3 regions of the Halomonas sp. TP35 genome follow, and region 3 is predicted to be linked to each of the others. Evidence: predicted binding sites of a transcription regulator. Region 3 holds the regulator's gene; each other region holds the start of a gene.
What was found. Region 3 encodes PhoB, which activates phosphate uptake and scavenging genes when phosphate is short. Its sites were predicted from a motif close to TGTCATANNNNTGTCANA; they were not measured.

Region 1: the regulator PhoB is predicted to act here: its motif matches at 1,375-1,392, upstream of ugpB (sn-glycerol-3-phosphate ABC transporter substrate-binding protein UgpB).
Region 2: the regulator PhoB is predicted to act here: its motif matches at 1,772-1,789, upstream of ACT3RU_RS08635 (Na/Pi symporter).

Annotation. Positions count from the first base shown of each region.
Region 1 covers NZ_JBQSUZ010000006.1:154,824-158,104, forward strand. Annotated here, with positions in the region: gene ugpB (sn-glycerol-3-phosphate ABC transporter substrate-binding protein UgpB) at 1-1,290, opposite strand, end outside; gene argE (acetylornithine deacetylase) at 1,509-2,675, shown strand; gene ACT3RU_RS09750 (tripartite tricarboxylate transporter permease) at 2,706-3,281, opposite strand, start outside.
Region 2 covers NZ_JBQSUZ010000005.1:171,056-174,336, forward strand. Annotated here, with positions in the region: gene ACT3RU_RS08630 (hypothetical protein) at 283-513, opposite strand; gene ACT3RU_RS08635 (Na/Pi symporter) at 524-1,708, opposite strand; gene ACT3RU_RS08640 (histidine phosphatase family protein) at 1,890-2,510, opposite strand; gene ACT3RU_RS08645 (hypothetical protein) at 2,621-3,088, opposite strand; gene ACT3RU_RS08650 (winged helix-turn-helix domain-containing protein) at 3,173-3,281, shown strand, end outside.
Region 3 covers NZ_JBQSUZ010000001.1:137,135-140,415, forward strand. Annotated here, with positions in the region: gene ACT3RU_RS00630 (chorismate--pyruvate lyase family protein) at 1-367, shown strand, start outside; gene ubiA (4-hydroxybenzoate octaprenyltransferase) at 403-1,299, shown strand; gene phoB (phosphate regulon transcriptional regulator PhoB) at 1,429-2,118, shown strand; gene phoR (phosphate regulon sensor histidine kinase PhoR) at 2,121-3,281, shown strand, end outside.

The DNA of each region.
Region 1 (3,281 bases), on a different contig from region 3:
GCCGCGGCTTGCCGCATCATCCAGCGCTTGCTGACCGCTCTTGTCGCCGGCTAGTACGGCCTGGAACTCTTCGTCCAGAACCATGCGCACTTGGGGGTAGTTGCCAAAGCGCAGGCCTTTGGAGTTCTCTGTCGGCTCGTTTAAGTTGATCTGCTCGATGGCGATATCCGCACCTGGGTTTTCGTCGTAGTAACCCTGCTCTTGGCTCAGCTCATAAGCGGCGGTGGTAATCGGCAGGTAGCCGGTGCCCTGGTGCCACTCGGCCTGAATCTCAGGCAAGGAGAGGTACTCAAGGAATTCAGCAACGCCGGTGTACTCGTCGTCTTCGTGGCCAGAAAGCACCCACAGAGTCGCGCCGCCGATGATCGAGTTTTGCGGTGCGCCGTCTACGTCGTCGTAGTAGGGCAGCATGCCAAAACCTACGTCGAAGTCGGAGTTAGCCAACACATCGGCGCGTGATGCTGACGAGTTCATGTACATCGCGCAGTCGCTGGAATAGAACGAGGGTGCCGCGTCCGGGCCGTTTGCTGGGCCTGCGTAGCTGTAGACGCCGCTATCCGACCACTCTTTCAACTGATCCCAAAAGCGCGCCTGTACGTCGCCGTTAAAGGCAAACTCGGTGTCCAGACCGCCGAAGCCGTTTTCCTGGGTGCCGATGGATTGATTGTGCAGTGCTGAGAAGTTCTCAAGGCCGACCCAGTTAGCCGCATAGGCCATGGTGAAACCGCAAGAGGCCGCGCCTTCATCGACGATTTGCTGACCCATCTCACCCATCTCAGCCCACGTAGTAGGCGGTGATTCAGGGTCGAGGCCAGCCGCTTCAAAAATGGTTTTGTTGTAGTAAAGAATCGGTGTGGACGAGTTGAACGGCATGGAGAGCATGTTGCCGTTGGTGTCGGTGTAGTAACCGGTTACCACGGGCAGATAATCAGCCGGATCAAAGGTGTTGCCGTGCTCTTCCATCAGCTCAAACACCGGATAGATAGCGCCCTGGGCGGCCATCATGGTGCCGGTGCCCACTTCGTAAATTTGTACGATGTGGGGCTGCTCGCCTGCGCGGAAGGCAGCAATGGTGTTCACCATGGTTTGTTCGTATTCGCCCCGGTAGGAAGGCGTGACACGGTACTCATCCTGGGTGGCGTTGAAGTCTTCGGCAAGCGCGCTCAAGCGCTCGCCCAGCTCGCCGCCCATGGAGTGCCACCAGGTGATCTCGGTAGCGGCGTGGGCAGAAACACTCAGAGTGGCCGCGGCAATACCGGCAGATAACGCGCGTAACATAAAACGAGACATGTAAGCTCCTTTTGGGCCTGGCGAGAGCCAGGTGGCACAATGCGTTTTTAAGATTTGTGGGTGCACTGAACATTAGTGAGTGTAGATGACATTTTGATGAATGCTAACTGGACCAAGGTTTTATAAAAGCTTTGGGTTTTATCCAAGGGCATTGGTAGTAGGCGCTCTGCGAGGGCGATGATAGGGTTGAGACAATGTGCATAACTAATGAGAGTCGTATGAGTGACGCAATAGCGCTATTAACCAAACTGGTCTCTTTCGATACTACCTCCCGTGGCTCTAACCTGGCGCTGATCGAATTTGTCGAAGCTTATCTTGAAGAGTACGGCGCCGCCTCCGAACGGGTGATGAGCCCCTGCGGCACCAAGGCGAACTTGATTGCCCGTATAGGCCCTGATGCGCCGGGTGGGGTGATGCTCTCTGGCCATACCGATGTGGTGCCGGTGGAAGGCCAGCCCTGGTCGACGGATCCTTTCGCCCTGCATGACGGCCAGGACGGTAAGCTTTACGGCCGTGGCACCTGTGATATGAAAGGCTTCATTGCCTGCGCTCTTGCCATGGTGCCCACGTGGGTGAAAACGCCTTTGCAGCAGCCGATCTATTTTGGTTTTTCCTATGACGAGGAGGTTGGCTGTGTCGGTGCGCCTGCGCTGATCAAACGGTTCTACGAGCACTACTCAACCACCGCGCACGTCATTGTTGGTGAGCCGACCAGCATGCAGCCCGTCGTGGCCCAGAAGGGCGCCACTAATCTGCGCACCACCGTCGTAGGGCGCGAAGCGCACAGCAGTCAGGTGAACCAGGGCACTTCGGCCATTCATGTGGCAGCGCGACTGGTCACCTTCATCGAAGACACCATGGCGGCGTTGGTGGAGGAGGGCAAAGTGGATGAGGCGTTCAACGTACCCCACACCAGCCTCCACGTGGGCAAGATCAAGGGCGGTACGGCCATCAATATCATGGCGCGAGAGTGCCAGTTTGAGTGGGAAATACGCCACCTGCCCACCGAGACGTTTGATGAGGTGTTTGCGCGTTTTGAAGCGTATGCCGATACGTTAAGTGCCGAGCTAAGGGCGCGTGGCAAGGACGTACAGATTACGACCGAACCGCTGAATGTAACGGTGCCAGGCCTTGCCGACCGAGATAACCACGCTGTACTGCGCTTGGCCAAGGACCACCTGCCAGGTAAGTGCTGCAACCACGCAGTGGCCTACGCCACCGAGGCGGGGCAATTTCAAGGCCAAGGGTTACAAACGATTATTCTGGGTCCGGGCAGTATCGCTCAAGCGCATCAGCCGGATGAATATATTGAGAAAAGCGAACTTGAGGCGTGCCTGGCGTTTATGGGCTGTTTGGGGAAGGCGCTGGAGCAGCCATGGCGATGACCCGCCATGGCTGCTGTTGAGCGGTTCGCGCTAGACCTCCTGCTGAGCCTTGTACCGCTTCCAGCGCAGGATGAGGGGAGAGATCAGGGCCAGCAGGATCAACCCCATGAGGAGCAGTGAAAATGGCCGATCAAAATAGTAGCTCAGCATGTTGCCTTTCGACATGACCAGCGATTGACGGAAACCGATCTCGGCCATCGCACCTAGAATCATGGCCAGCACAATGGCGGCGGTCGGGAAGCCGGTCTTTCTCATCAGGTAGCCCAGCAGTCCAAACGCGGCCATGACATAAACATCGAACATGCTGTTGTTGATGGTGTAGGAACCCACGACCGACAGAATCACGATGATCGGCGCAAGGATAGCAAAAGGTACCGTCGCTACCTTGACAACCTGCTTTGCCAACGCCAAGCCGACGATACCCATCAATATATTAGCCAGCAGCAGTCCAACGATAATGGCATAGACGATATGCGCATTGACGCTGAACAGCTCGTGCCCGGGTTGCAAGCCATGAATGTACAGGCCGCCCAGCATGACGGCAGTCGCCGCGCTGCCTGGGATACCCAACGTAAGTAAGGGAATCATGGCGCCGCCGGTCACGGC
Region 2 (3,281 bases), on a different contig from region 3:
TAAAAATATTACCAACCAAGGCGTGTCATTTCTTTCTCGTAGCACCCAACGGGTAGAAAAGTGATTTAACAACCAATGTAAAAAGAAATATCCAACAAGCAACCATTCGTGCCAATGAATAAACAACAACGCTTTGATGGAAACAAGTTAAGACAAGAGATTTACAGCATGGCATGGCCTAAAAGATTTGAAAAAAGCATTTGCTGACATACTCTCAGCTTACTGAAAGTGTCAAACAAATGCCTAAATGAGTAATCCTGTTGTTTTCGCTATTCGTAACGCTTATTTAGGCCGGTGGCGTAGCTCATTGAGCACTAACGTAAAGAAACTACGAATTTCGTTCATTTTGGGTCGTGCTTCTTTAATCAACGTGTCGAAAGGTTCCAGCTCTCGCTCTTGCGCTTCTCTTTGCGCTATCTCTTCTCTTATTTCTTCAATGAGCTCGGAAGAGTCATCCAGCATGGCCTTGAGTTCAGCGGTCGATGTTGACACTAGCTCGTGTTGATTGGTCATGGACGTTTCCTCAAAACAGCGTGGTGAGCGCAATCAGGATGGCTGGCACGGCAATAAATACGCCTAATACCCAAGCAGCGGCCAGTGCTTTTCTTTCTGAGGCGACACGACCTAGCCACTCGGCACCCTTAACAGGCAGTGGTCTTAAAAAAGGTAGGCCAAAAATCACCACAACCGCAAATAGATTAAAGAAGAGATGAACCAGCGCGATTTCCAGCGCCAGTATGGCAGTTGCCCCAGTAATTGCGGTGGCAGCAAGTAGCGCGGTAAACGTCGTGCCAATGTTGGTGCCTAATGTGAAAGGGTAAATCTGACGTAAAGAGAACGCGCCTGACCCAGCTAACGGCACCATTAAGCTTGTGGTGGTAGAGGAAGACTGGACTAAAAACGTCACCACAGCACCAGAAGCAATACCGGCGACGGGGCCACGTCCAATGGCGTTATGCATAATATTTTTTGCCTGCCCTACCATCAGTACTCTCAGCAGTGCGCCGATATAACGAATCGCTAAAAAGATCACGGCAATGCCAAAAATAATCATGGCAACGCCACCGGCAATCGTGGGCAGGTTCATGGCGACACTTTCAACCGAAGAGGTAATCGGCTTTGTTGCCATCCCGACAATATTAATACTGCCCATGGAAAGATCGGCATCGCCGTAAAACAGAAACGCCGTAGCGTTCGCCAGCTTTTCAAGCGGATGAAAAATAAGCTCAATGGGCAGAAAAATCGCCACGGCCAGCAAGTTAAAAAAGTCATGCACCGTTGCGGCAGAGAACGCGCGCCTAAACTCGGCTTTATCACGTACGTGGCCCAGACTTACCAATGTATTGGTGACAGTAGTACCAATATTGGCCCCCATGATCATAGGCACCGCCGTAGCGACAGGCAGGCCGCCCGCCACAAACGCCACGATAACGGAAGTAACGGTTGAAGATGACTGTATCAGGGCCGTCGCGACAATCCCAATCATCAAACCAACAAAGGGGTTGGTGGCAAATTCAAATAGCTGAGCAGCATGGTCGCCCGCAGCAATCTTAAAGCCATTACCTATGATGGATACGGCACAAATCAGGAAATACACCAGCAATGCAAGCGTGAGCCACTGCCTTAGTGTGCCCTTGCGCCGGACTTTTATCCTTCGACCCTGGCTTGGCAAGACCTCTTGCACAGCGCTATTAATATTCTCAGCCATTTGCCGCACCCTCCTCGCATGAAGAACGCCAGATACTCACTTACTCGAAGAATGACGGTTATTGGTGACACCGGTGTGACAACAGCGTGGCATTATGATGTTAGAGCCTTTTTTTGCTTTTATAAAAATTTAATAAATATTATTTAATAAGATATCCCACCAGCTTTTTCAATCAGGCTAATCATTTATAGTAAGCTTTAGAAGCTGACCGAAAGGTTATTCCCTGCACATCGCTGATTTCATAAATATCATCTAAAACTGTTAGCTTAAAATAAGCACAATCTCCTACTTTAACATGCTGAATATCAAACAATTCATTGAGTAGAAGGCGGATAATGCCGCCATGAGCCACAAGGATGGAAGGCGACTCCGTAAGATCGTGCTTTAGCTTATCAAGTGTGAATAAAACCCTTTTCTTAAAAGCCGAATATGTTTCTGATCCTTCGACGTTACTTTTTTCATCGTTAATTTTTTTAACTTCACCTGGAAAACAGCGTGCTGCTTCAGATCTAAGCAATCCGCTTAACACTCCATAGCGATTTCGCTCCTGAAAATCAGGAAGCGTTCGGCACGTAATGTTCGTGGCTTCGCTAATAGCAGCGGCGGTTTCTTGCGCCCTGATAAGTGGGCTTGCATATAATGATTCAGCGCCTATTAATTGAAGCGCCCTTGCAACCTCTTTACTTTGTTCTCGCCCGTGCGGCGTCAGGTGATCGTCATAGGAGCCACCGAAACGGTCTTCGATATCGCCGGTGGTTTGACCATGGCGAACCAGGTAGAGCACTTTATATATGGGTGTCATTGTAATCCTGCTTATTTTTACAAAAGCCGACTACTACAACACCTTAGAATGACAAAATGATTAATTGACCCAAAAAAAGTTGCACCCCAGAAAGGGCATTCTACTTACGGTTACCCGCGATTAAGCAGGCGAAAGTGCTTTTTTACCTGTTTGTATGGTAATTCCAGACAGATAACTATCCAGCGGGCGTCATCTAGACGAATGGCGAGGCAAAGTTCATCCTGCCAGCCGGTTCGCTGATAGAAGTTGCTGGCGTATTCGTTATGCCCGGCAGGCGGTACCACATCGGCCATACACAGCACGCCTTGCCGCGGGGCGCTGCCGAGCGGCACCAGAAACGGGTCCTGCTGGTAATCCTGTAGCAAGTAGCGCTGAAAAAGCAGCTCACGGCGCTCGGGAATGGAATCGAACAGGTAGATAGGGTGTTTGTCAGGCCGGTACCCAATGATCACCGCACAGTCAAAGTGGATAATGGTTTTGAGAAGCGCCGTCAGCTGTGAGGTGAAGCTCACCGTGTGCAGCGCATCAATCGTCTGCGTTAACGCATGCAACATGGCGTCTTTAAAGAGAGTAGGCATACGTATTAAACGGTGGCTGTGGCAGAGGACGTTCCGTATGCTTTAGTCCGCGCTCATTTATAAGACACTCACACAGTAGATTTTATGACCGACTCTCTCAGCAAGACAAAATCCAGCTTTTATCGACGTCTTTACGTGGCTTACCTGATCGACCAGGGCGTCGCTAGCGTACCTGCGCTCGTGAGCGCCTGTG
Region 3 (3,281 bases):
TGATGAAGCGCAGGCGTTGGGGATTGAGCTTCGTCGCTATGCCTGGTTAAGGGAGGTCGCCCTGTGCGTGGGTGATAACCCTTGGGTGGTCGCACGTTCGGTTGCCCCCTTAACACAGCTAAAAGGCCAGCGATTGGAGCAACTTGGTGAGCGCTCGCTGGGCAGTTGGCTGTTTCGCCAGCCAGATTTAGTACGCGGCCCTCTTGAAGCTACGAGCGGTGCGCCACGCTTTGCCTTCCCTCAGGTTGCTGGCGTGAAAAGTCGTTGGGGGCGGCGCTCAGTGTTTCAACATGGTGGGTTATCGCTACTTGTACAAGAGTACTTTTTATCCACCATGGCAGATGACCTTCGTTTGTCTTCGCGGTAGGCTTGCTCGGCATCTCTTCTTTACGTGAGGTAGGCATGGATCGTTCTTTGTTGCGGCCAGTCGGATGGGCGCGAGTCGCTGATTTTTTACACTTAATGCGCCTGGACCGCCCCATTGGTACCTGGCTATTGATGTGGCCTACCTTATGGGCGCTTTGGGTGGCTACAAACGGGGTGCCTGGTCGCAACGTGCTGCTTATTTTTGTGGCAGGTGTTTATGTTATGCGCGCTGCTGGCTGCGTTGTGAATGATTACGCTGACCGCCATGTTGATGGCCACGTTAAGCGCACGAAACATCGTCCACTGGCGACGGGGCGAATCAGTGAAACCGAAGCCAAACTGCTGTTTATTGGGCTGGTCACTGTTGCGTTTGTGTTAGTGCTGCTGACCAACTGGTTTACGGTGCTGCTGTCGATTGGTGGCGTGGTCCTGGCGTTTATCTACCCCTTTATGAAGCGTTACACCCATCTTCCTCAGGTGGTGCTGGGGGCGGCTTTTTCGTGGGCAATCCCCATGGCGTTTGGGGCGGTGCTGGGATATGTACCTGTGGAAGCCTGGTTGCTGTTTTTTGCGAACGTACTGTGGACGGTTGCTTACGATACCCAATACGCCATGGTCGACCGTGACGATGACCTAAAAATTGGTATTAAATCAACGGCGGTGCTGTTTGGCAGTGCAGACCGCTTGATGATTGGATTACTGCAACTGGCGACGTTGGTGCTGTTAGCCTTTGTGGGTGTTCGTGTGGGGCTGGGTGGTTTTTTCTGGCTGGGCCTTGCCGGTATGGCGGCCACCTTTATTCATCAACAGCGCCTGATTCGGCATCGTGAACGCGACCCGTGTTTTCAGGCTTTTTTGAATAACTACTGGTCAGGGCTGCTGGTTTTTGCCGGCATTGCGCTAAGTTGGTGGCCAGTGGCCGGGCCGCTCTAGCAAAGCGTGATTAGGCCTGTCATTCGTTCTTGTTATTGGCTATTGTCATATAAGTGTCATCAAGTCATGGTGTTATTGTCACTGAGATGTCATTGAATTACCTTTCATTGAGCACCGTGAGGCCCTGGAATGACCGCCAAGACCGTTTTGATTGTCGATGATGAAGCACCTATTCGCGAAATGATCGCAGTGGCGCTGGAAATGGCTGACTATCGCGTGCTTGAAGCGGATAACGCCCAGGATGCCCACGCGTTAGTCGTTGACCATCAGCCTGACTTACTGCTTCTGGATTGGATGATGCCAGGCACCAGTGGTATTGAGTTGGCGCGACGCCTTAAGCGTGAAGAAGCAACCGCCGAAATGCCGATTATTATGCTCACCGCCAAGGGTGAGGAAGACAATAAGATTCAAGGCCTTGAGGCGGGCGCGGACGACTATATCACCAAACCCTTCTCGCCCCGTGAGTTGGTCGCGCGCTTGAAAGCCGTATTGCGACGCACCACCCCACGTGGCGTAGAAGACCCCATCGAAATTAACGGCCTTCTACTCGACCCCGTCAGCCACCGTGTTAGTGCGCATGGCAAGGCGCTGGAAATGGGGCCCACTGAATATCGCCTGCTGCAGTTCTTTATGACCCACCAGGAGCGAGCCTATACACGCAGCCAACTGCTGGACCAGGTATGGGGCGGCAATGTGTATGTTGAAGAACGCACAGTGGATGTACATATTCGGCGCTTGCGTAAGGCGTTAGGCGATGTGCACCAAAACCTGATTCAGACGGTACGGGGTACCGGTTATCGTTTCTCAGCCCGGGTGTAACTGTGCGCCTATGGAGCCGTGAGCTTTGGCGTATTGCCTGGTTAGCGACCATAGGTGTTTGCCTGGGGTGGCTATTAGGTTCAGCGGGCCTTGGTTTGGCAACCGGGTTGGCCGTTTGCCTTTTTTACCATTTACGCCAACTGCGCGTCCTCTTTCAATGGTTAACCCTTAATCCTCATAACGAGCCCCCGGCTGCGGGTGGCATGTGGGGGGATTTGCTTGATCGTCTTTACCGCTACCAAAAAAGCCAGCGCATTACACAAGGTCGATTGCGGTCTACGCTTGCGCGTATCCAGGAATCCTCAGAGGCCATGCGCGACAGCGTGGTAATGCTCGACCGCCACGGTGATTTGGAGTGGTGGAACAGTGCAGCGACGGATATGCTGGGCCTACAAACCGCGCACGATCGTGGCCAGCACATTACCAATTTGTTGCGTGACCCACGCTTTATCAGCTACTTCAACGCCCGCGATTACAGCGAACCGCTTACGCTGACCTCACCCATTGATGAGCGCAGCATTCTGCAATACCAAATTACCTTGTATGGCGACGATGAGCGCCTGGTGATGGCGCGGGATATCACTCGTTTGCACCGCCTTGAGCAGATGCGCAGAGACTTCGTGGCCAACGTCTCCCATGAGCTGCGTACGCCGCTTACTGTTCTTTCTGGCTACCTCGAAACCTATGGTGACTTGGCTGAGCAGCTTCCGCCTCGCTTGGGCAGGGGGATCGAGCAAATGCAGGACCAGACGCAGCGCATGCAAAATCTGGTTAACGACCTGCTGCTTTTGTCACGCTTGGAAATTGATCAAGGCGGGCAAGACCATCAGGCGCTGTCGGTTGAGCAATTGCTTAATAGCGTCTGCCAGGATGCATTGGCGCTATCGCACCGTAAGCATGTTGTCCGTGTTGCTATTGAAAGTGACGCCCAGCTCATAGGGAGCGAGCAGGAAATACGTAGCGCCATTTCTAACCTGGCTTTCAATGCGGTGCGATATACCCCAGAGGGTAGCCAAATTATACTGCGCTGGGCGCCCATGGAAGATGGAAGCGGATGTATAGAAGTAGAAGATGATGGAGAGGGCATCGATCCTGTCCACCTCCCCAGGCTAACGGAGCGCTTTTATCGGGTTGATAAAGGCCGGAGTACCGCGACAGGCGGT